Regions from separate parts of the Billgrantia tianxiuensis genome, predicted to be linked through region 2. Evidence: predicted binding sites of a transcription regulator. Region 2 holds the regulator's gene; each other region holds the start of a gene.
The links. The regulator sigma-54, encoded in region 2, starts transcription at its own class of promoters, with help from an activator protein. The targets are predictions, from matches to a motif close to TGGCACNNNNNTTGCTNT.

Region 1: a site for sigma-54 is predicted at 3,899-3,916, ahead of ytfE (iron-sulfur cluster repair protein YtfE). Genes of this name have one in related genera too.
Region 3: a site for sigma-54 is predicted at 1,559-1,576, ahead of EKK97_RS06660 (CmpA/NrtA family ABC transporter substrate-binding protein). Genes of this name have one in related genera too.
Region 4: a site for sigma-54 is predicted at 2,432-2,449, ahead of EKK97_RS22705 (amino acid ABC transporter substrate-binding protein). Genes of this name have one in related genera too.

Annotation. Positions count from the first base shown of each region.
Region 1 covers NZ_CP035042.1:194,509-200,285, reverse strand. The annotation lists gene EKK97_RS00925 (adenosylcobalamin-dependent ribonucleoside-diphosphate reductase) at 1-1,508, opposite strand, end outside; gene ubiT (ubiquinone anaerobic biosynthesis accessory factor UbiT) at 1,546-2,028, opposite strand; gene norR (nitric oxide reductase transcriptional regulator NorR) at 2,245-3,801, opposite strand; gene ytfE (iron-sulfur cluster repair protein YtfE) at 3,950-4,606, shown strand; gene EKK97_RS25245 (methyl-accepting chemotaxis protein) at 4,671-5,777, shown strand, end outside.
Region 2 covers NZ_CP035042.1:3,205,121-3,210,897, forward strand. The annotation lists gene EKK97_RS15005 (KpsF/GutQ family sugar-phosphate isomerase) at 1-846, shown strand, start outside; gene EKK97_RS15010 (KdsC family phosphatase) at 871-1,428, shown strand; gene lptC (LPS export ABC transporter periplasmic protein LptC) at 1,441-2,046, shown strand; gene lptA (lipopolysaccharide transport periplasmic protein LptA) at 2,060-2,587, shown strand; gene lptB (LPS export ABC transporter ATP-binding protein) at 2,595-3,320, shown strand; gene EKK97_RS15030 (RNA polymerase factor sigma-54) at 3,475-4,893, shown strand; gene hpf (ribosome hibernation-promoting factor, HPF/YfiA family) at 5,003-5,311, shown strand; gene ptsN (PTS IIA-like nitrogen regulatory protein PtsN) at 5,318-5,777, shown strand, end outside.
Region 3 covers NZ_CP035042.1:1,404,540-1,410,316, forward strand. The annotation lists gene ntrB (nitrate ABC transporter permease) at 1-87, opposite strand, end outside; gene EKK97_RS06660 (CmpA/NrtA family ABC transporter substrate-binding protein) at 104-1,405, opposite strand; gene EKK97_RS06665 (nitrate regulatory protein) at 1,715-3,079, opposite strand; partial or broken gene EKK97_RS06670 (NarK family nitrate/nitrite MFS transporter) at 3,172-4,523, opposite strand; partial or broken gene EKK97_RS06675 (murein L,D-transpeptidase catalytic domain family protein) at 4,840-5,579, opposite strand; gene EKK97_RS06680 (L,D-transpeptidase family protein) at 5,744-5,777, shown strand, end outside.
Region 4 covers NZ_CP035042.1:4,836,084-4,841,860, reverse strand. The annotation lists gene ahpF (alkyl hydroperoxide reductase subunit F) at 1-1,088, shown strand, start outside; gene EKK97_RS22710 (amino acid ABC transporter substrate-binding protein) at 1,313-2,335, shown strand; gene EKK97_RS22705 (amino acid ABC transporter substrate-binding protein) at 2,514-3,542, shown strand; gene EKK97_RS22700 (amino acid ABC transporter permease) at 3,655-4,845, shown strand; gene EKK97_RS22695 (amino acid ABC transporter permease) at 4,856-5,777, shown strand, end outside.

The sequences.
Region 1 (5,777 bases), 2.0 Mb from region 2:
CCGTGCTCGGCCAGCGCCGCGACCAGCTCCGGCTCCACCTCGGCGACCTTCTGCATGTAGCGGCTGTAGCGGGCGTGCAGGATGCGCCCCGGCACCTTATCACCGATCTCATAGCCGTCCTTCGCCAACTCCGGGCGCTCGCGCATCATCTTCGGCGTGATCTCGAAGTCCTCGGCCAGTATCGGCGCCATGCCCTTCTCGCGGGAGAGTTCCAGCGCCTGCTTCCAGCCCTCGAGGGCCAGGTTGCGGCTCACTTCCTCGGTGAAGGCCAGCGACTCGGCGGAGCCATAGGGGATCTTGAGCATGGTCAGGGTCGAGCCGAGGCCGAGGAAGCCCATGCCGTGACGGCGCTTGGCCTCGATCTCGCGGCGCTGGCCCTCAAGGGGCAGACCGCTGATCTCGACCACGTTGTCGAGCATACGGGTGAAGATCGCCACCACCTGGCGGTAGCGCTCCCAGTCGAAGCGCGGCTTCTTGCCGAAGGGGTCGATGACGAAGCGGGTCAGGTTGACCGAACCGAGCAGGCAGGCACCTTCCGGCGGCAGGGGCTGCTCGCCGCAGGGGTTGGTGGCGCGGATCTCCTCGCAGAACCAGTTGTTATTCATGCGGTTGACCTGGTCGATCAGGATGAAGCCCGGCTCGGCGAAGTCGTAGGTGGAACGCATGATGGTGTCCCACAGCTCGCGGGCCTTGATCACCTCGACGATACGGCAGGCCACGCGGCCTTCGGCGTCAACGCTGTAACCCTCCTCGATCACCGGCCAGTCGCGGTAGATCAGGTCCTCGGGCTTGACGTCCTCCTTCTCGCCGGCGTGCAGCGGGAAGGCCAGCGGCCAGTCGGCGTCGTTCTTCACCGCTTCCATGAACTCGTCGGTGATCAGCAGCGAGAGGTTGAACTGGCGCAGCCGGCCGGCTTCGCGCTTGGCCTCGATGAAGCTGCGCACGTCGGGGTGGCCGACGTCGAAGGTGCCCATCTGGGCGCCGCGGCGACCGCCCGCCGAGGCCACCGTGAAGCACATCTTGTCGTAGATATCCATGAACGCCAGCGGGCCGTTGGTGCCGGCGCCGGCGCCGAACACGAAGGCGCCCTTGTGACGCAGGGTGGAGAACTCGTAGCCGATGCCGCAGCCCGCCTTGAGGGTCATGCCGGCATCCACTACCGAGGAGAGGATGTCATGCATGGAGTCGCGGATGGTGCGCGAGACGGTGCAGTTGATCAGGCTCACCGCCGGCTTGTAGTCCTCGGCGCCGGCGTTGGACATGATGCGTCCGGCGGGAATGGCGCCGTTCTCCAGCGCCCAGCGGAACTTGGGCAGCCACTCCTCGGCCTTGTCGCCTTCCACCGCGGCCAGGGCACGCGCAACGCGATCCCAGGTCGCCGCCACGTCCTTGTCGACGGGCCGGCCATGACGATCCTTGAGCCGATACTTGGAGTCCCAGATATCGCGTGAGGGCGCTTGCATAGGCACCTCGTGGGATGTCTTGACGGCCTTGGTGGAAGTACTCATGCAGGGATCTCCAGTCAGGGTCAAAAGTTCAAATCGTTCAACGTTCCTGGCGCGCCATGCGCTCGAAGCGTGCCAGCCATTCCCCGAGCCGGCCCTGGGCCAGGCCCTCCTCGCGGCTGTCGAGCAGGTTCTTGACCATCAGGCCGAGCTCGGTATCGCCCTCGATCACCAGCCGGCGCTGGAAGAACAGCGCGTCGGGATCCTCGCGCCGGGTCGCCAGGCACAGGAACTCGCGCCAGCCGCCGCGGATGGTGGCTTCGCCCGCCTCCGGGCTGAGCCGGAAGCGCTCCGCATCGAGGGTCAGCGTCAGCGCCACGCCCAGGTCCTCGATGTGCAGCGAGATGCGCCGCCCTTCGAGCACATCGAACTCGCCCTCTGCCAGAGGCTCGGCGAAGGTACGGTTGAGCAGCGGCTCGATCAGTTGACGCTTCACCGCAAGCGGCACGCGGGGATCGATGGCACGAATCAGTCGAGTCGGGGCCGGGGGGCGTGGCAAGCGCGACAGAGAAAGAGGAAGCATAGCGACTCTCCGGTGAAGCGAACCCATGGATTCGGTGCGGCCAGGTGGCCATGAAACCGATCATCCTAAGCTCGACGCCGCCTGCCTGCACTGATATGCGTCAAGCCTGTGCCAATGCCCCCAACCGGGGCCTTGGCTACCATATATAGCCAAGTCTAGGGGATCAAGCACCATATCTGGGTTTTATTTTTAACGCTAACGCTTGCAATCCGATAACTACTTGATCCCCAAGCGACGTGCCAACTTGTGAAGGTTGCTGGGGTCAACGGCAAGCCTCCGGGCGGCATTCGCCCAGTTGTCGCCGCTCGCCGCCAAGGCCTGGCGAATCGCCCGCCGCTGCGCGGATTCGACCTGGCTGCGCAGCGGCTCGATGTCGTTCGTTGCCACACTCGGCTCCACACCAGGGACAGCGGATTCGTCGCGACTGGCTTTCAACGTTTCGCCCTTCAACGTTTCGCCATAAGACAGGTCGAGCCACTCCGGCTCGAGGGTAACGATATCGTCGCGCCGGGCGCCATGCCCCAGCGCCTTGATCGCCGCCCGGCTGATGACGTGCTCGAGTTCACGCACGTTGCCCGGCCAGGCGTAGGCCAGCAGCGCCGCCTCGGCCGCCGGCGCCAGGCGCAGGCTGCGCACGCCGAGCCGGGCACGGTTGATCTCGAGAAAGTGACCGGCCAGCACCAGCACGTCACTGTCGCGCTCGCGCAGCGGTGGGATCGCCACCGGATAGACCGACAACCGGTGATAGAGATCGGCACGAAAGTGGCCTTCGCGCACGCCGTCGGCCAGCCGGCGGTTGGTGGCGGCAATGATGCGCACATCGACCCGGCGCGGGGTATCCTCGCCCAGGCGCTGCACCTCGCCGTTCTGCAGCGCACGCAGCAGCTTGGCCTGGATTGCCAGCGGCAGCTCGCCCACCTCGTCGAGGAACAGGGTGCCACCGTCGGCGGCCTCGAAGCGGCCCGCACGATCCGCCGTGGCACCGGAGAAGGCCCCTTTCACGTGGCCAAACAGCTCACTCTCGGCCAGGGTCTCGGGCAGTGCCGCACAGTTGACCTGCACCAATGGCTGCTCGCGCCGTGGCGAGCGCTGGTGCAGACGCCGGGCGAACAGCTCCTTGCCCACCCCGGTCTCGCCCATCAGCAGCACCGGCAGGTCGGATTCCGCCACCACGTCGAGTTCGTTCAGCAGGCGCTGCAGCCCGGTGCTATGGCCGAGAATTTCGCCACCCTCGCCCGGCTCGGCATGCGGGATCACGCCGTGGTTCGCCATGCGCAGCGCGCGCACTTCCTGTTCCAGGCGCGAGACGCGTACCGCAGCCTCGACCAGCAGTGCGTAGCGCTCCAGCGCCGTGCGTGCAGCCTCGTCAAAGGTACCTGCCACCAGGGCGTCCAGGGTCAGCACGCCCCACGGCTCCCCTTCGACGTGCAGGCTGATACCCATGCAATCGTGCACGTGCAGCGGCTCTCCCGGCTGCTGCTCGACCAGGCCGTCGTAGGGGTCGGGCAGGCTGGAGTCCGGCGGGAACAGGGTCGAGCGGCGGCTCGTGAGAATGGCGGCAAGACGCGGATGACGGGCCACCTCGAAGCGTCGCCCCAACGCTTCGCGCACCAGCCCCTCCACCGCCACCGGCGCCAGCACGTCATCCTGCAACCGCAGCAGGCACACCGCGCCGCAGCGGAAGCCCTCACGCAGGGTACGTACCAGACGCTGCAGGCGCACGACACTGGGCAGGTCGGCGGTGAGGTCGGCGAGGAGAGAATCGTCCAGCATGGTAAAAAACACCTTACAAGGTAGAAATCACCTTAACCGAGCAAGGTGAAATTTACCATCCAAACAGCAACCCATTGATAAAAAAGGAGTGAAAAAGTGGCATGGCGATTGCTCTGTCAGAGTGTCATCCATCATCGAGGTATGCCGCATGAACCTGCTGGAACAGACCGTTGGCCGCATCGCCCTGTCGCTTCCCGGTGCCACCCGCATCTTCCATAGCCACCATATCGACTTCTGCTGCGGTGGGCGCATCAGCCTGCGCCAGGCCGCCGAGCGCGCCGGCCTGCATGTCGACAAGCTGGTCGCTGAACTCGAGGCGCTGCCGGCCGCCAGCAGCGAGCAGCACGACTGGCGCGAGGCCAGCAACGCCGAGCTGATCGACCATATCCTGACCCGCTACCACGACGTGCACCGCCAGCAGTTGCCCGAGCTGATCCGCATGGCGCGCCGGGTGGAGCAGGTTCATGGCGATCGCGACACCTGCCCCAACGGGCTGGCCGACCTGCTGATGGTCATTCACCAGGAAATGGAGAGCCACATGCAGAAGGAGGAGCAGATCCTGTTCCCCATGCTGCGCAACGGCATGGCCGCCCAGGCCCAGGGGCCGATCGCGGTGATGCGCCACGAGCACGACGATCACGGCGAGAACCTGGAGCAGGTAATGCGGCTCACCGACGACATCACCCCGCCCAAGGGCGCCTGCACCACCTGGCGCGCCCTCTACACCGGCCTGCGCGAATTCCGCGAGGACCTGATGGAGCACATCCACCTGGAGAACAACCTGCTGTTCGAACGGGCCGGTTGAACCCTGCCTTGTTGCCCGCGCCCGCCCCGGCGGGCGCCAGACCTTCCTGACGACAGGAGACGCCATGCGACTATGGAAAAAGGCCCAACCCAAGGCGAGCGACAGCGAAGCGCTGCGTGAGGAGCGGGACCGGCTGCAAGCTCGACTCCTGGAGCTCGAGGCCGAGCGCCAAGTTCATCGACACCTCTTCGCCAACCTCACCGGCTTCGGCGACTCCCTGGCCGCGTTGCGTGAATCCTTCTCCGAACTCTCTGGACTGCTTGTCGATAACCGGCGCGTGGCCGACCACACCACAGGCGAATCGCAGCAGAGCCAGGAGGCCCTGGATGCCATGGTCGAGGAGCTGAGCAGCCTAAACCAGCGTATCGGCCAGGCGGCGGTGCAGGTCACCTCTCTGCGCGGCGACGCTGACAGCATCGGCAACTTCGTTCACCTGATCGAAGAGATTTCGCTTCAGACCACGCTGCTGGCCTTCAATGCCAGCATCGAAGCCGCACGGGCCGGCGATGCCGGGCGCGGCTTCGCCGTGGTGGCAACCGAGGTACGCGAACTTGCCACCCGTACCGGAGCAGCCACCGAGGAGATCAGTAGCCTTACCGGCAGCATTCTCGCCCAGACCGGCACGGTGGATGCCGCCATGCATCGCAATGCGTGTGAAACCGAGCGGCTAAGCGCCGCGGCCAGCCAGGTGATGCAACGCACCGAACGGCTGCTGACACTGAGCCGGGAAAGCAGTCAGGCGCTGACCTTCTCTGCCATGCTGAGCGAAGTGGAGCTGGCCAATCTGGAGGAGCTCGAGGTGAAGCTGGAGGTGTACCGAATCCTCATGGGGCTCTCCTCCACCACCGCCGACGAGCTGCCCGATGAAACCCAGTGCGCGCTTGGCCGCTGGTACTATGCCGCAGCCGGCGACATGCACTTTGGCGACGACGAGGACTTTCGCGCCCTGGAACTCCCACATCGCGAGGTGCACCGTCAGGCCATTGCAGCCGTACGCATGTACCAGGCTGGCGAGATGGACGAGGCGATGCAGGCCCTGGCCAGGATGGAGTCAGCCAACCTCAACGTGATGAAGCGACTACGCCATATCATGCGCAAGTACCGCCCCCAGACTGTCGAAGCCAGCCAGACAGCGCTACCTGTCCCTGCCAGGCTGGCCGCCAAGCCCCTA
Region 2 (5,777 bases):
CAGGGGCGCGTCGTGGTGACCGGCATGGGCAAGTCGGGCCATATCGCCGGCAAGATCGCTGCCACCCTCGCCAGCACCGGCACCCCGGCTTTCTTCGTCCATCCCGGCGAAGCCAGCCACGGCGACTTGGGGATGATCACGCCAGGCGACGTGGTGCTGGCACTTTCTAACTCCGGCGAAACGGCTGAGGTAACGGCGCTCCTGCCGCTGCTCAAGCGCATCGGCACGCCACTGATCAGCATGACCGGGCGCCCCGACTCGACGCTAGCCCGCCACGCCGACGCCCATCTCGACGCCGGCGTGGCGCGCGAAGCCTGTCCGCTGGATCTGGCACCAACGGCCTCGACCACGGCCGCTCTGGCCTTGGGTGATGCTCTGGCGGTGGCACTGCTCGAGGCACGCGGCTTTACCGCCGAGGATTTCGCTCTCTCGCACCCCGGCGGCAGCCTGGGCAAGCGTCTGTTGCTGCGGGTCAGCGACCTGATGCATCAAGGCGAGCGACTGCCGCGGGTACCGCTGGGCAGCCCCCTGCGCGACGCCCTGCTCGAGATCACCCGACAAGGGCTCGGCTTTACCTGCGTTGTCGATGAGCAGAATCGACTGATCGGTGTCTATACCGACGGCGATCTGCGCCGCACGCTCGATCAGCACCAGGACCTCAGCAAGCTGACAGTGGACGACGTCATGACCCGCCCCGGCAAACGCATTGCCCCCGACGTGCTGGCCGCCGAGGCGGTGCGCATGATGGAGGACAACCTGATAACGGCGTTGGCCGTCGTCGACGAAGAGGGCCACCCCATCGGAGCCCTGCACATGCACGATCTGCTGCGAAGCGGCGTGATCTGACATCACCCTGACCAAGGAGAGCCCATGGCTCTGGCCACCTCTACTATCGATCCACGCCTTCTCGACCGCCTGCGCAGGATTCGTCTGCTGGCGCTGGACGTGGATGGCATCCTCACTGACGGCCGCCTCTACTTCCAATCCGACGGCGTCGAAATCAAGGCATTCCATACTCAGGACGGCCTGGGCATCAAGCTGCTGCGTCGCGCCGGCCTCCAGGTGGCTTTTCTCACCGGACGCGAGTCGCCCATGGTCAGCCATCGCGCCGCGGCCCTCGGTGTCGACCATGTCTTCCAGAGCTGTGAAGACAAGCTCGCCATCCTGCGCGAGCTATGCCAGCGCAAGGGAATCGAACTTGAGCAAGTCGCCTACTGTGGCGACGACCTGCCCGATCTGGCCCCCATCCAGCGCGCCGGCATCGGCATCACCGTTCCCGGCGCTCCGTCCTATATCCGCGCCCTGGCGGACCATGTCACCGAACGCAGCGGTGGACATGGCGCGGTGCGCGAGATTTGCGACATGCTGCTCGAGGCCCAGGGGCATCGCGACGCCCTGATCGACACCTACCTCCACGGCAAGCGCTGAGGCCACCTGGATATGCTGCGCCGGTTGCCGCGCCCCTCATTTCGTGTCTGGCTTTTCCTGCTGCTGGTCGCCCTGGGCGGCTTAATCGCCTGGCTGGACCCTTGGCAAGCGCCGGCGCCGGGCCCGGTGCCCACGGACGAAGCCGGCGAGCCTGACTACTACCTGGAGCAGGCGCAACTGACCCGCTTCGATGCCAGCGGCAGGGCTCATCAACGCCTGGAGAGCCCTAGATTGGTACACACGCCTCATGACGACGTCACCCGCGCCGTCACGCCGCTGGCCCACCTGATCGACCGCGAGGGCCGACTGTGGATCGCCAACGCCACCGAAGGACGGCTCGGCCCCAGCGGCAACCCGCTGACGCTCACTGGCGAGGCTCGACTCCTTGCCCCCGAGGAGCGCTGGCAGCTCGACACCGATATCCTGCACTTCGACTCCAACGTAGGACACGCCTGGAGCGATACGCCCGCCCTGCTGCAGCAACCGCCGCAGCGCATGCGCGGCGAGCGCTTCGATGCCTGGATCCATGACAACCGGGCGCGTTTGACCGACAATGTGCGCGGCCACCACCCCCGGAAGGGGCCCAGCCGGGGCAGGCCGCCGAAGCCGTCAACCTAGAGGATTTCACGCCATGAAGCGATGCAAGCTCCCAACCGCCCGAACGCTGCTCACCCTGGCGCTGGTTGGCATGGCGTGGGTAGCCGGCTCGGCCATGGCGCAGCAGCGCGATGCCGACCAGCCCATCGAAGTGGAGGCCGACCGGCTCGACCTGGACGACCGTGCCGGCACGGCGGTCTACACCGGCGATGTCGATATTCGCCAGGGCAGCATGCGCCTGACCGGCGACCGGGTGGAGTTCCAACGCAATGCTGCCGGCGAACTCTCGCGTGCCACGGCACGCGGCGAACGCGCCTACATCGAACAGCAGCCCGATCCCGAGCAGCCCGTGGTACGCGGCTGGGGGCGCACCATTATCTATCATGTGGCCGAACGACGGGTGGAACTGATCGACCGCGCCGAACTGCACCAGGGCGGCGATACCTTCGACGGCGGCTATCTCGAGTACTTCCTCGATCGCCGCGTCGTCCAGGCCCGTGCCGAAAGCGAAGGCGTCGAGGGGCGCCAGCGTATCCGCATGACCCTGCAGCCGGAGCGCTGAGATGCCAATGAAGACCCTGCATGCCCGGCACCTGGCCAAGAGCTACAAACGCCGCCGCGTGGTACACGACATCAGCCTCTCCATCGAGCAGGGCTGCGTGGTCGGCCTGCTCGGCCCCAACGGGGCCGGCAAGACGACTTCGTTCTACATGATCGTCGGGCTAGTGAAAGCGGATGCTGGCGAAGTCCACATCGATGACCAGGACCTCTCGCACAGCGCGATGCACGAGCGTGCCCAGGCTGGTATCGGCTACCTGCCGCAGGAAGCTTCGATTTTCCGCAAGCTGTCGGTGGCCGACAACATCATGGCCATCCTCGAGACGCGCAAGGACCTCGACCGCCACGGGCGGCACGAGCGGCTCGAACGCCTGCTGGAGGACTTCCACGTCACCCACATTCGCGACAACCTGGGCATGAGCCTGTCCGGCGGCGAACGCCGACGTGTCGAGATCGCCCGCGCCCTGGCCACCGAACCGGCGTTCATTCTGCTCGATGAACCCTTTGCCGGGGTCGACCCGATCTCGGTGGGCGAGATCAAGGGCATCATCCGTCAGCTCAAGGCACGCAACATCGGTGTCCTGATCACCGACCACAACGTTCGCGAAACGCTCGATATCTGCGATTCGGCCTATATCGTCGGCGACGGCCAGATCATCGCCGAAGGGGACGCTGCGGCCATTCTCGCCAACAAGCGGGTACGAGAAGTCTACCTGGGAGAGGATTTCCGGCTCTAAACCCCAACCACCCCGGCAACACTATGATTTAAATTAAAAGTTACTCAAAAGGCATGAATATTGCCGATGGCATGCTTATTGCAGTTATTTCGCTTGCAAGTCATCGCACGCCGGTCTAGGGTAGAGTTTTCCGGCAAATGAGCCCCGTATTCTCATGGCCATGAAAGCATCTTTGCAACTGCGTGTCGGCACCCAGCTGACCATGACTCCCCAGCTGCAGCAGGCCATCGCCCTGCTGCAGCTTTCGACTCTCGACCTGCGCCAGGAGATCCAACAGGCGCTGGAATCCAACCCCATGCTGGAGCTCGACGACGGCTTTGGTGAACAGGCCGTCAGCGAAGCCCAAAGCGAAGACTGGGCCAGCGAAATACCCAACGAGCTGTCGACCGACAGCGACTGGACCGATACCTACCCCGATCATGGCAGCGGCTCGGGTGTCACTGGCGAAGGCCCCGACTTCGAGCGTCAGGCCTCGGAGCAGACCCTGGCCGGACACCTGGTCTGGCAACTGGCGATGACCGACCTGAGCGAGCGCCAGCACATTATCGCCGAGAGCTTGATCGATGCCGTCGATGGTGCCGGTTACCTGGCCCAGACACTGGAGGAGATCCGCGACGGACTGCGCCAGCAGGGCCTCGACGGCCTGACCGTACGGGAAGTCGAGCAGGTATTGCTGCGACTGCAGCAGTTCGAGCCTACCGGGGTATTCTCCCGCGACTTGCGCGAGTGCCTGATGCTGCAGCTAGCCACCCTGCCCGACGACACGCCCCTGCTACCCCAGACCCGCCGCCTGGTGCGCCAGTTTCTCGAAGCCCTGGCCGCCGACGATCGCCGCCTGCTCAAGCGCCGATTGGGGTTGGACGACGAAGCCTTGGACGAGGTCATCGCCCTGGTCCGTTCGCTGAACCCCCGCCCGGGCAGCGCCTATGCCGAGGTCGGCAGCAGCTACGTCACGCCGGATCTGGTTGCCTATCATGACGAGTCCGGCTGGCGTGTCGAGCTGAACGCCGACGCCCTGCCCCGGTTGCGCATCCAACCCGACTACGTTGCCCTGGTGCGCCGCGCCGACAAGAGTCAGGACAATCAGTTTCTCAAGGATCACCTGCAGGAGGCGCGCTGGCTGATGAAGAGCCTGGCGAGCCGCAATGACACCCTGCTACGGGTGGGCCGCGAAATCATGGCGCGCCAGATCGAGTTCCTCGAGCAGGGCGAGGAAGCCATGAAGCCCCTGGTGCTGGCCGATATCGCTCAGGCCGTCGAGATGCATGAGTCGACCATCTCTCGCGTGACCACACAAAAGTTCATCCACACGCCACGCGGTGTGTTCGAACTCAAGTACTTCTTCTCCAGCCATGTCGGCGGCAACGGCGATGGCGACGCCCACTCCAGCACGGCGATTCGCGCCCGCATTCGCAAGCTGATCGCCGATGAGCCGCCACGCAAGCCGCTCTCCGACAGCCGCCTGGTGGAATTGCTCGCAGACGACGGGATTCAGGTGGCACGCCGCACCGTTGCCAAGTATCGTGAGGCCTTGGGGATTCCCTCCTCGAGCGAGCGCAAGCGTTTTCGCTGAGGCCTCCACGTAACGTTGACGCCAGACAATCTCGGCGGCTCGAGGGGGTTTGCAGGGCAGTAAAAAGGGTTACAATCGAGCTACCACCCGAAGGACGAAGGAGCTTGTCATGCAAGTCAACATCACCGGCCATCATGTAGAGCTGACCGATTCACTGCGTGACTACGTGAGCGAGAAGCTGAACCGCGTCCAACGCCACTATGACAACATTACCAACGTGCAGGTCACGCTCTCGATCGAGAAGGAACGCCAACAAGCCGCCTGTACGATACATGCCGCCGGCGCCGACCTGCATGCCGAAGCTTCCGATCCCGACATGTACGCCGCTATCGATGCCTTGACCGACAAGCTCGACCGTCAACTGGTCAAACACAAGGAAAAAGCCCAGGCGCGCGCCCAGGGCGCCGGCATTCGCTGAGTTGCCATGACACTGGAAACCATCCTGCCCCCGGAACGCGCGCTGTTCGACGTTCCGGGAGGCAGCAAGAAGAGGGTGCTGGAGTTCTTCAGCACCTTCATTGCGCAGAACACTCCGAGCCTCGACAGCCAGGAAGTCTTCAGCCGGCTGGTCGGCCGCGAGAGGCTGGGTAGCACTGGCATCGGCAATGGCGTCGCCATTCCCCATGCCCGTAGCCCACACTGCCATAGCCCCGTGGCGGCTTTTCTCAAACTGGCGGAGCCCATCGATTTTGACGCCATCGACGGCGAACCGGTCGATCTCGTCTTCGTACTGCTGGTACCCGAGGAGGCCGACGACACCCACCTGTCGCTGCTGAGCCAGGTGGCCAGCGTGATGAACGATGCCGACACACGTGCACGGCTGCGCAAATGCGAGAGCCAGCGCGAACTCCACGAGCGTCTCATCGAAGCGATACGACGACAGT
Region 3 (5,777 bases), 1.8 Mb from region 2:
GAACAGCTGGCCCGCCCGCTGGACGTGGCCGGACCAGGCGGTACTCGCGACCCGTGGCTCGCGCTCGTGACTCTGCATGCTTTTCATGCTCGTTCTCCTTGCCTCAGGCGAGGCGCTTGATCGCCAGGCTGTCGAGATAGGCCTGGGGATTCTCGGGGTCGAAGGTCGTCCCGTCGAAGAAGGTCTCGATACCGCGTGAGGAGGCGTCGGGGATGTCGGCGCCGTCCACGCCGAGGGCCGCGGCGGCCTCGCGCCATAGCTCCTCGCGGTTGACCTGGCGGATCAGCGTCTGGCTGTCGAAGTCGGCCGGCAGGTAGCCCCAGCGCTGGTTCTCGGTCAGGAACCACAAATCGTGACTCTGGAAGGGATAGGAGGCGAAGTCGCTCCAGTAGCGCATCTGGTGCGGGCTGTCTTCGACGATGCGGCCGGTGCCGTAGTCGAAGTTGCCCTTCATGCGCTCGACGATGTCCTCGTAGGGGGCGTTGATCCAGCGCCGCCGAGAGCAAATACGCGCCACTTCCTCCTTGTTCTGCGGTTCCTCGCAGAACATCTGCGCCTCCATGATGGCCATCAGCAGCGCCCGGGTGGCGTTGGGATTGGCCTCGACGTAGTCGGCGCGCATTGCAAAGGCTTTCTCCGGATGGTTGTGCCACAGCTCGCTGGTGGTCAGGGCGGTATAGCCGATGCCCTGGTGGATGAGCTGCTCGTTCCAAGGCTCGCATACGCAGAAGGTGTCCATGCTGCCCACGCGCATGTTGGCCACCATCTGGGCAGGGGGCACCACGATGGTGGAGATGTCGCCGTTGGGATCGATGCCCGCCGCCGCCATCCAGTAGCGGATCCACAGGTCGTGGGTGCCGCCGGGGAAGGTCATGGCGGCGCGCACCTCGTTACCGGCAGCGCGCTTGTCGGCAAGCGCCTGACGGAACTCGCCGGCATCGACACCGACCTCGAGGTCGAGATACTCCTGGGCCACGGAGATGCACTGTCCTCCGAGATTGAGGCGCGCCAGGATATGCATCGGCACCGGCACGTTGTTGGGCGTCATGGCACCGCTGGCGATCAGGTAGGGCATGGGCGTGAGGATGTGGCCGCCGTCGATGCCGTTGCGCTGCGAACCCAGTACCAGGTTGTCGCGGGTGGTGCCCCAGGAGGATTGCTTGAGCACCTCCACGTCGGTCATGCCGTGAGCGGCGAAGAAGCCCTTCTCCAGTGCGACGAACAGCGGGGCGGCATCGGTCAGGGCGATGAAGCCTAGCTTGGCCGAGGTGGTTTCCGGCCGTCCGCTGGCCAGGGCCCAGCTGGCGGGCAGGCTGCCGAGCACGGCCGAGCCCCCGAGGACGGTTGCACTTTGCTTGAGAAAACGGCGCCGATCGAGCGAGTGTCCCTTGTTGGTCTTGTTCATTGTATGGCTCCCAGGAGGAAGGATCCGGCGACAAAAAACGGCGCCTGCCCCGATTCGCATGACATCGTCACGGGAACCTGGGCAGACGCCGTTGTCTGGTCCGAGGGCTGCTTGAAAGCGCTGAACCGTCATTGACTCAGCGGACGATCAGGCTTTGCAGCTTGGATGCCATGGCGTTAAATTCGTATTGTTATTTCAATTAAAACAAATAGTTACTGTATATTGAATGATGTCGATCAAATCGTTTCGGTGATCGCCGGGCGCCGAGAAGGTGCGCAGCGCTTGTGCGGTGCACCATAAAGCGCCCACTCAGTTGGTTGTGCGATCCGCATGCCGTTCCTCTGCGGGAAGCTCCTCTGTGGAAAGTTTCTCTATGGAAAGTTTCTCTATGGAAGGCTCCTCTGCGGAAGGCTTCAGAATGTCGGCCAGCCCCAGTACGGTCTGGGCGATCTCGGCCATGCTCTTGCTCTGGTCCATGGCCATCTTGCGCAGGAAAGCGTAGGCCTGCTCTTCGCTCATCTGCTGGTGGGCCATGATCAATCCCTTGGCGCGCTCGATCAGCTTGCGCTCACGCAGCGCTCGGCGGGTGCTCTCCAGTTCATCGCTCAGAGCCTGCAGGCGGCTCGCCTGGGCGCACATCAGTTCCACCAGTGAACGGTTCAGCGAGGAACCCACGACCCGGGCGGTCACTTCGCCCAGCTCATGGCTGCCGCTGCCGTCGAACAGTTCTACCAGCTGCTGGCAGACGGCCGGCGTGGCATTGTTCAACTCACGGCTCAGTTCGTCGTGACGTGTCAGGCTGCGGCGCGCGTCGAGGGTCTTGGTCAGACACAGATTCGACAGCTCGCCGATCAGGAAGGCTTCCACTCGCTGAATGGCGTCGATGCGGCGTGTGGTCAGCTCATACCAGGTCTCGCCCAGGGTGCTGGCGCTCTGTTGCAGGGGCGTATCGCCACAGGCCAGTTCGCGCAACTGCTGGATGCCGGCCAGGGTGCGGCCGGGCATTTCGAGCTGCCAGCACTCGCGTCCCGCCGCCGTGGTGAACTCGAGGCAGGTATCGAAGCAGCGCTGCTGGGCATCGATCAGATGCAGCAGCAGTTGCCGGTGAGCGTCGTCGAAGTTGCCCGAAGTGAAACCGGAGGCGCCGCAGGCGCGCTCCTGGCCGGCCAGCTCCTTGCCCTGCATGAGGTGAAAGATGGCCACCAGTGCCAGGGTGATCTCAGGATCGCCGGCGGTATCGGCGACTTCGAATACCACCGAGAGCAGGGCGCTGATCAGCTGATTGTAGGCCTGTGTCGCGCCGTCGGGGCTGGTCTCAAGGGCTCCGATGGCGTCGCGCAAACCCGCCTGACCGTCGAGGGCATGCCAGACATGGGCGATGCGCCTGAGCAGACGGGCCGTGGTGGCAGGGCGCCCGGCACTGTCGCCCAGGGCATCGAGGCGCACGCGCAGGGCCTGTTCGGTCGCCTGGCTCTCTGCGATGCGCTCGCGGCGCCGCTCGGCGAAGCGCTGTCCCTGCGACGCCAGGTAGACGTTCGAGGCACCACGTTCCTTCTGCAGGGCATGGACGAAGCGGCTCACGTCACCGACGATATCGCAGGCCGCAGTGAGGTGTTCGAGATCGTCGATCTCGCAGCGTTTGGCGGTCAGAAGCAGGCGCTCGGCAGGCGTCATGGTCAATCCTCTCATACACGAGGAACGCCGCCTGCGAGGGCGGCATCAGAACGGGACAGGGCCCGGCAGCCAGGCTGCCGGGCGGCATGCGTTCAGCGCAGAGAGAGTGCGCCGGCGCCGGTATCCTCTCCCACGGCATCGCGATAAGCCTGTGCCTCGACGGCCTCCACCTCGTCGCTGAAGCGCACCAGCAGCGCACAGGAGGCCAGCACCAGCACGACCAGGCCGAGGTAGAACAGCCCCTGCTGGTAGGTGATCGCTTCGCTGCGGAACAGGAAGGCGGCGGCCACCGCACCCACGTTGCCGCCGGCGCCGACGATACCGGCCACCGCACCCAGGGCCTTCTTGTTGATGAACGGCACCACGCCGTAGGTGGCTCCCTCGGCCATCTGCACGAACAGGCTGAACACCAGCATGATGCCGATGGCATACGAGAGCACGTGCATCTGCGAGAAGGCGACCAGGGCGATACCCTCGCAGATCAGCGCAATGAACAACCAGCGCACGCGGCCCTTGAGTCCACCGTTGCGGGCGAAGAGGTCGGAGAACACGCCGCCCAGGGTGCGGGCGAAGACGTTCATCAGCCCGAACAGGCCGGCAATCATGCCGGCGGTCGCCAGCGTCAGGTCGAAGTTGTCGAAGAAGTAGATGGCGGCAATGTTGTTGATGGTCAGCTCGACGCCGAAGCAGATCGCATAGACCACGAACAGCGCCCATACGCGGATGTCCTTGGCTGCGGCGAGGAAGCTCTTGGCCGCCCCGTTGTCGCCGCTGGCTTCGGGCAATTCGCCCTTGGCGCGCAGTTCGCTGAAGTTGCCGTTCGGCGCGTCCTGGGTGAATAGCCAGTAACCGATACCGGTGACGAACATCACCACGCCCGGCACCACCATGGCCAGCCGCCAGCCCAGCGTCTCGCTGACGCCGAGCATCAGCAGGCCGGAGAAGATCAGCGGCATCACGATCTGGGTGGTGCCGCCGCCCAGGTTGCCCCAGCCGGCACTGGTGGCGTTGGCCGTGCCCACCACGTTGGGGGCGAACATCATGGTGGTGTGGTACTGGGTGATGACAAAGGAGGCGCCGATGGCACCGATCGCCAGGCGCGCCAGCAGGAAGGTCTCGAAGCTGTTGGCGAAACCGATGCTCATCACCGGGATCGAGCCGAGCAGCAGCAGCCCGGTATAGGTCTTGCGCGGCCCGAGTCGGTCGCACAGTACGCCGATCAGCAGCCGCACGATTACGGTGATGGCCACCGAGGCGATGATGGTATTGCCGATCTGGGTCTGGGTCAGGGCCAGGTCCTCGCGGACCACCGCCATCAGCGGGCAATGCCGAACCAGCCGAAGAAACAGATGTGGAAGGCGAACCAGGAGAAGTGGAAGGCACGCATCTGCGGTGTGCGCAGGCTCAAGAGACGAATGCGGTTCGCCTTGTTGAGAATTTCCATGGAATGACCTCGTACGGATTGTCGATACAGGTGTTCGCCCTTCTCCGTTGAAGGTCAGGTCTGACGCACTCGTACTTCCTCAGGAAGCCTGGTCCACGCCTACCCAGCAGTTGATCCATATCAAGCAATCTGTTTGCCACGTCTTTTGCTTCTTCTTTTAAAACATTGTGTTGTGGCTAAATTGAGGGGGCGTGACCGTGTCGGGTGAGTTCGAGGGTATGGCAAGAATGGTGCAGTGCCGCAGAAAAATGCCCCCTGCTGGTGCTGCAGGGGGCATGGAACGAGGTCCAGGAACCGGGAGCGAACCGAAGTGAACTCAGTTCATGGCCCACTGGGCTGGCTCGCGATCGCAGCTGAGAAAGGCGGAGGTCTCCAGCCACTCGGGATCGGGGTAATAGACGAACAGGTAGTGATCTTCCTTGATGCTGTCGATCAGTGGATAGGTCACTTCCTGGCGTACCGCGGGGCAGCCGTGGCTGCGGCCCAGCCGGCCGGTCTGGCGGATGAAGGCTTCGCTGACGTAGTCGGCGCCATGGATGACGATGGCACGCTGGTAGGCCAGGTCGTTGACACCCGCTTCCAGCCCTTCCAGGCGCAGCGAGTATCCGTTGCGCCCGTAATAGCTGTTCATGGTGCGGAACAATCCCAGGCTCGACTGGTAGCTCTCGGGGGTGTTGGAGAAGATCGTGGCCTCGGCATCGCCCGAGCCACGGCCGTGGGAAACCAGTTCCTCGAACAGCAGCCGCTCCTGTGCCAGGTCAAAGACCCACAGGCGTGGCTCGGTGGAGGGGAGTGAATAGTCGATGACGGCCAGCCGCTCGGCTCCGGGCTCGGCACAGGCCAGCGCGTTGGCGGCCAACTGCAGGACCTGCGGGTCGGCACCGGGGCGAGGCGCGTCAGGGTCTGGCTCAGCGGGTGGGTAGCTGCGGGAAAGAGCTTGGCCTGGGCCAGGAAATCGCCGGCCTGAGCGGTGGCGGGAAGGGTGGTGGGCAGGGTAGCCAGCAGTGAAGCGGCCAGGCTCGGTAGCGAAAGTCGCAGGAACGGTAGAAAGCGCATGACATGCCTATGACGTAAGTACCGCAGGCGGCGGGCGCCGCGCGCGGCAGGTAAGCGTAAACGAGATGAACGGACCCGGCTGGCTTGCAGCCATGTGCCAGGCACTATTATGAAGAGAGAGGCCAGGAAGGCCAGACCGGCTATCAACGGAGCAGGAGCGAAAGATGCGCTGTATTGCACGGATGGGAATGCTGATAA
Region 4 (5,777 bases), 1.6 Mb from region 2:
TGTTCCAGGACGAGGTCGAAGAGCGCCAGATCATGTCGGTGCCGAGCATCTACCTGAACGGCGAGCCCTTTGACCAGGGACGCATGAGCCTGGAGCAGATCCTGGCCAAGGTCGACACCGGTGCGGCCCAGCGCGAGGCGGCCAAGCTCAACGACAAGCCGGCATTCGACGTGCTGGTGGTGGGCGGCGGTCCGGCCGGCGCTGCGGCGGCCATCTACGCCGCGCGCAAGGGCATCCGCACCGGTGTGGCGGCTGAGCGCTTCGGCGGCCAGGTGCTCGACACCATGGCCATCGAGAACTTCATCTCCGTGCCCTATACCGAAGGCCCCAAGCTGGCCGCGGCGCTCGAGCAGCACGTCAAGGAGTATGAGGCCGACATCATGAACCTGCAGCGTGCGGTGAAACTGATTCCGGCCGCCGACCAGGGCGGTGAGCACGAGGTGGAGTTCGAGTCCGGCGCGCGCCTCAAGAGCAAGACGCTGATTCTCTCCACCGGCGCCCGCTGGCGCGAGATGAACGTGCCCGGCGAGGCCGAGTACCGCAACAAGGGCGTGGCCTACTGTCCCCACTGCGACGGCCCGCTGTTCAAGGGCAAGCGCGTGGCGGTGATCGGCGGTGGCAACTCCGGCGTCGAGGCGGCCATCGACCTGGCTGGCATCGTCGGCCACGTGACCCTGATCGAGTTCATGGACGAGATGCGTGCCGACGCGGTGCTGCAGAAAAAGCTGAAGAGCCTGCCCAACGTCGAGATCATCCTCGGCGCGCGCACCACCGAGGTGAACGGCGACGGTACCCGGGTCAACGGCCTGACCTATGAAGAGCGCGCCAGCGGCGAGATCAAGCGGCTCGAGCTGGAAGGCATCTTCGTGCAGATCGGCCTGGTGCCCAACACCGAATGGCTCACCGACTCGCCGATCGAGCTGTCGCAGCGCGGCGAGATCGTCATCGACGAGCGCGGCATGACCTCGGTGCCCGGCATCTTTGCCGCCGGCGACGTCACCACCGTGCCCTACAAGCAGATCGTCATTGCCATGGGCGAGGGCTCCAAGGCTGCCCTGGGTGCCTTCGACTACCTCATTCGCCACTGAACCGGCGCGTCCACGACACCCCTTGGGCGAGCGCGCCCTCTACCGAAGACCACGCCTCCGCAGGCTGCCCCTGCGGAGGCGTTTCGTTATCGGGCTAAGAATCCTTCGTTGAAGACAAGCGCCTTCCGCGTCGCACCGCACCGTGCAAGCGCTGGGGGGATGCGCTAATCATGGAGCGAGGCCTATCGATGGCCTGCCATGATTGCCAACAACGAGGGAACGACATGATCCATGACGATAGGCTGGCGTGGCTGGTGCCAGCGGCGTTGATGCTGGGCGGCATCGGCTCGGTTCAGGCGGCAACGCTCGACGATGTTCTGGAGCGCGATCAGGTGCGCTGTGGTGTCAATGCGGCCCAGCCGGGCTTTTCGGCGCTGGACGATGAAGACGTCTACCGGGGCCTGGATACCGATGTTTGCCGGGCCATTGCCGCCGCGGTGCTGGGCGATGCCGAAAAGGTACGATTCGTGCCGCTGAACTCGGTGGAGCGTTTCACGGCGCTGCAATCGAGCGAAGTGGACGTGCTGTCGCGCACCACTACCTGGACGTCGACTCGCGACACGACGCTGGGCATCAATTTCACCGGTGTCAGCTACTACGACGGCCAGGCCTTCATGGTCGCCAGCGACCTGGGAGTGGAAAGCGCCACGGAGCTCGACGGCGCGGCGGTATGCACTCAGTCGGGCACCACCAGTGAGCTCAACCTGGCCGACTACTTCCGCAACCATGGCATGGAGTACGAGCCTGTGGTTTTCGACTCGCCGGAGCAGTCGATAGCGGGCTTCGAGGCCGGGCGCTGTGACGTACTCAGCTCCGACGCGTCCCAGCTTTACGCCCAGCGTATGCAGCTTGCCGACCCTGGGAGCGCCATGGTGCTGCCCGAAGTCATCTCCAAGGAGCCGCTGGGGCCGGCCGTACGCCAGGGCGACGACCAGTGGTTCAATATCGTCAAGTGGTCGCTGTTTGCCATGCTTAACGCCGAGGAGATGGGCGTCACCAGCGAGAACGTCGACGAGATGCTCGACTCCGGGGACCCGGACATCGCCCGCCTGCTGGGCCGCGACGGCAACTACGGCGAAGGCATGGGACTCACTGCCGACTGGGCTTACCGGATCGTCAAGCAAGTGGGCAACTACGGTGAGATGTTCGAACGCAACGTGGGCGCCGGTTCCGATTTCAACATTGCGCGTGGCCAGAATGCTCTTTGGACCGAGGGTGGGCTGCACTATGCGCCACCGGTGCGCTGAGGCATGCCTGGTTGCACCAAGCTGGGGCAACGGTTCAGGCCGGATCGCCTCCGCTGTGAGCGTTGAATAAGAGTTTTGCCTGCACTATCCCTGCCTTGGAACAAACCTTGCTAAGGTGCAGGCACATGCTCCGGCATGCTGCGTTCAAGAACTCCAAACCATCTACGAGGGATCCTACATGCGCGACAACAAGAACAAGTGGGTGCTGCTCACTTCTGCAGCCGCACTGGCTCTGGGTACCGCCTCCCTGGCTTCGGCCAACACCCTGCAGAACACCATCGAGCGTGGCGCTGTGCAGTGTGGTGTGAGTGACGGCCTGCCGGGCTTCTCCGCTCCGGACGATCAGGGCGAATGGCAGGGTCTGGACGTTGACGTCTGCCGCGCCGTGGCGGCGGCGGTGTTCGGCGATGCCGAGGCCGTGCGCTACATCTCGCTGAATGCCGTGGAGCGCTTCACCGCGCTGCAGTCCGGCGAGGTCGACCTGCTCTCGCGCAACACCACCTGGACCACCACCCGCGATACGACCCTGGGCCTCAACTTCGCCGGCGTGAACTTCTACGACGGCATCGGCTTCATGATCAACCGCGATCTTGGCGTCTCCAGCGCCAAGGAACTCGATGGCGCGGCAATCTGCGTTCAGTCCGGCACCACCACCGAGCTCAACGTGGCCGACTACTTCCGTGCCAACGACATGCAGTTCGACCCTATCGTCTTCGATACCTCGGAGCAGACCGTGGGCGGCTATGAGGCCGGACGCTGCGACGTGCTGACCTCCGACACCTCCCAGCTGGCCGCGCTGCGCATCCAGCTCTCCGACCCGGACCAGTCCGTGATCCTGCCGGAAGTCATCTCCAAGGAGCCGCTGGGTCCGGTGGTGCGCCAGGGTGACGACCAGTGGTTCAACATCGTCAAGTGGTCGCTGTTCGCCATGCTCAATGCCGAGGAAATGGGCGTCACCAGCGAGAACGTCGACGAGATGCGCAACTCCGAGGACCCGGACATCGCCCGCCTGCTGGGCCAGGACGGTAACTACGGCGAAGGCATGGGTCTCGACGCCAACTGGGCCTACAACATCATCAGCCAGGTCGGCAACTACGGCGAAAGCTACGAGCGCAACGTGGGCATGGGCTCACCGCTGCAGATCGAGCGCGGCATCAATGCGCTGTGGACCGAAGGCGGCATCCAGTACGCTCCGCCGATTCGCTGATCGTACCGCCCGGGGCATCGCGGGATGCCCCGATCCTCGTACTGCCACGGCCCGGATATCCCCGGGCCGCTGGCGGATACCTGCTTGACGGATCCAGGCGGAGAGTCCCTTCATGTCCGTTCGACCCAAGGCCCATTCGCTGGGCCCAAAACCGCCGTTCTGGCGTGATCGCGCCAAACGTGCGCTGATTTTCCAGGCCCTGCTGATTGCCGCGGTGGTGGTCTTTCTGCTCTACATCATCGGCAATACCCAGGACAACCTGGCGGCGCGCGGCATTACTACCGGCTTCGGCTTCCTGACCAACACCGCCGGCTTCGGCATCGTTCAGAGCCTGATCGACTATTCGTCCCAGAGTACCTACGGTCGTACCTTCGTGGTGGGCCTGCTCAACACGCTGCTGGTTTCTGCGCTGGGCATCATCGCGGCCACCATCATCGGCTTTACCGTCGGGATCGCCCGGTTGTCGCCCAACTGGCTGATCGCCAGGCTGGCCAGCGGTTATATCGAGATATTCCGCAACATTCCCCTGCTGCTGCAGATCTTCTTCTGGTACTTCGCCGTGCTACGCGCCATGCCGTCGGCGCGGGACAGCTATTCGCTGGGTGAGGTGATCTTTCTCAACGTGCGCGGCCTCTACGTGCCGGAGCCGCTGTTCGAGTCGGGGTTCGGCCTGATTCCGCTGGCCTTCGGCGTGGCCATCGTGGCCAGTATCGCCTTGACGATCTGGAACAAGCGGCGCCATGAAGCCACCGGCCAGCGCCTGCCTGCCGGCTGGATCTCCCTGGGGCTGATCGTCGGCTTGCCGTTGCTGGTGCTGTTTGTCACCGGTGTGCCGGTCACCTGGGACGTACCGGAGCTGCGCGGCTTCAACTTCCGTGGTGGCATCACCATCATCCCTGAATTCCTGGCCCTGTGGTTGGCGCTGTCGATCTATACGGCCTCGTTCATCGCTGAGATCGTACGCTCCGGCATCCAGGCGATACCCCACGGCCAGACCGAGGCGGCCCAGGCATTGAGCCTGCCGCAGAACCTGGTGCTGCGCCTGGTGGTGGTGCCTCAGGCCCTGCGCGTGATCATTCCGCCACTGACCAGCCAGTACCTCAACCTGATCAAGAACTCCTCGCTGGCAACGGCCATCGGCTATCCGGATCTGGTCTCGGTGTTTGCCGGTACCACGCTCAACCAGACCGGGCAGGCGATCGAGGTCATCGCCATGACCATGGCGGTCTACCTCACCATCAGCCTGCTGGTGTCGATGTTCATGAACTGGTTCAACGCCCGCGTGGCGCTGGTGGAACGCTAGGAGAGGCGCCATGACGATACAACACAAGATGATAGAGGCGCGTCCGGCACCCAGGAGCACCGTGGGGCCGATAGCCTGGCTGCGTGCCAACCTGTTCAGCGGGCCGGTGAATACCGTATTCACCCTGATCGGGATCTACCTGCTCTACCTGTTGTTGACGCCTACCATCCAGTGGGCCTTCATCAACGCCGACTGGATCGGCACCAGCCGTGACGACTGTTCCCGTGAGGGGGCCTGCTGGGTGTTCGTCAGTGCCCGCTTCACCCAGTTCATCTATGGGCTCTATCCGCGTAGTGAACTCTGGCGGGTCGATGTGACCTTCATCACCTTCGCCGCTCTGATCGCCTGGCTGGCGATTCCGCGGCTGCCGTTCAAGCGCTGGGTGGCACTGGCGACCCTGGTGGCCTTTCCGATATTCGCCTATTTCATGCTCTATGGCGGTCACTTCGGCCTGCCGCAGGTGCCGACCCATCGTTGGGGCGGCCTGATGCTGACCCTGGTGCTGGCCGTGGTGGGCATGGTCGGGGCACTGCCGATCGGTATCCTGCTGGCGCTCGGGCGCCGTTCGCAGATGCCCATCGTCAAGAGCTTCTGCGTGGTGTTCATCGAGTTCTGGCGCGGCGTGCCGTTGATTACGGTGCTGTTCATGGCGTCGGTGATGCTGCCGCTGTTCATGCCAACCGGGGTCAGCGTCGACCGCCTGATCCGGGCCTTTATCGGTATCACGCTATTCCAGAGCGCCTACATGGCCGAGGTCATCCGCGGTGGGTTGCAGGCGATCCCTCGTGGCCAGGAGGAAGCCGCGGCGGCGCTGGGCATGAGCTACTGGATGCGCATGGGCCTGATCGTGCTGCCCCAGGCGCTGAAGATGATGATCCCCGGCATCGTCAACACCTTCATCTCGCTGTTCAAGGACACCACCCTGGTCATGA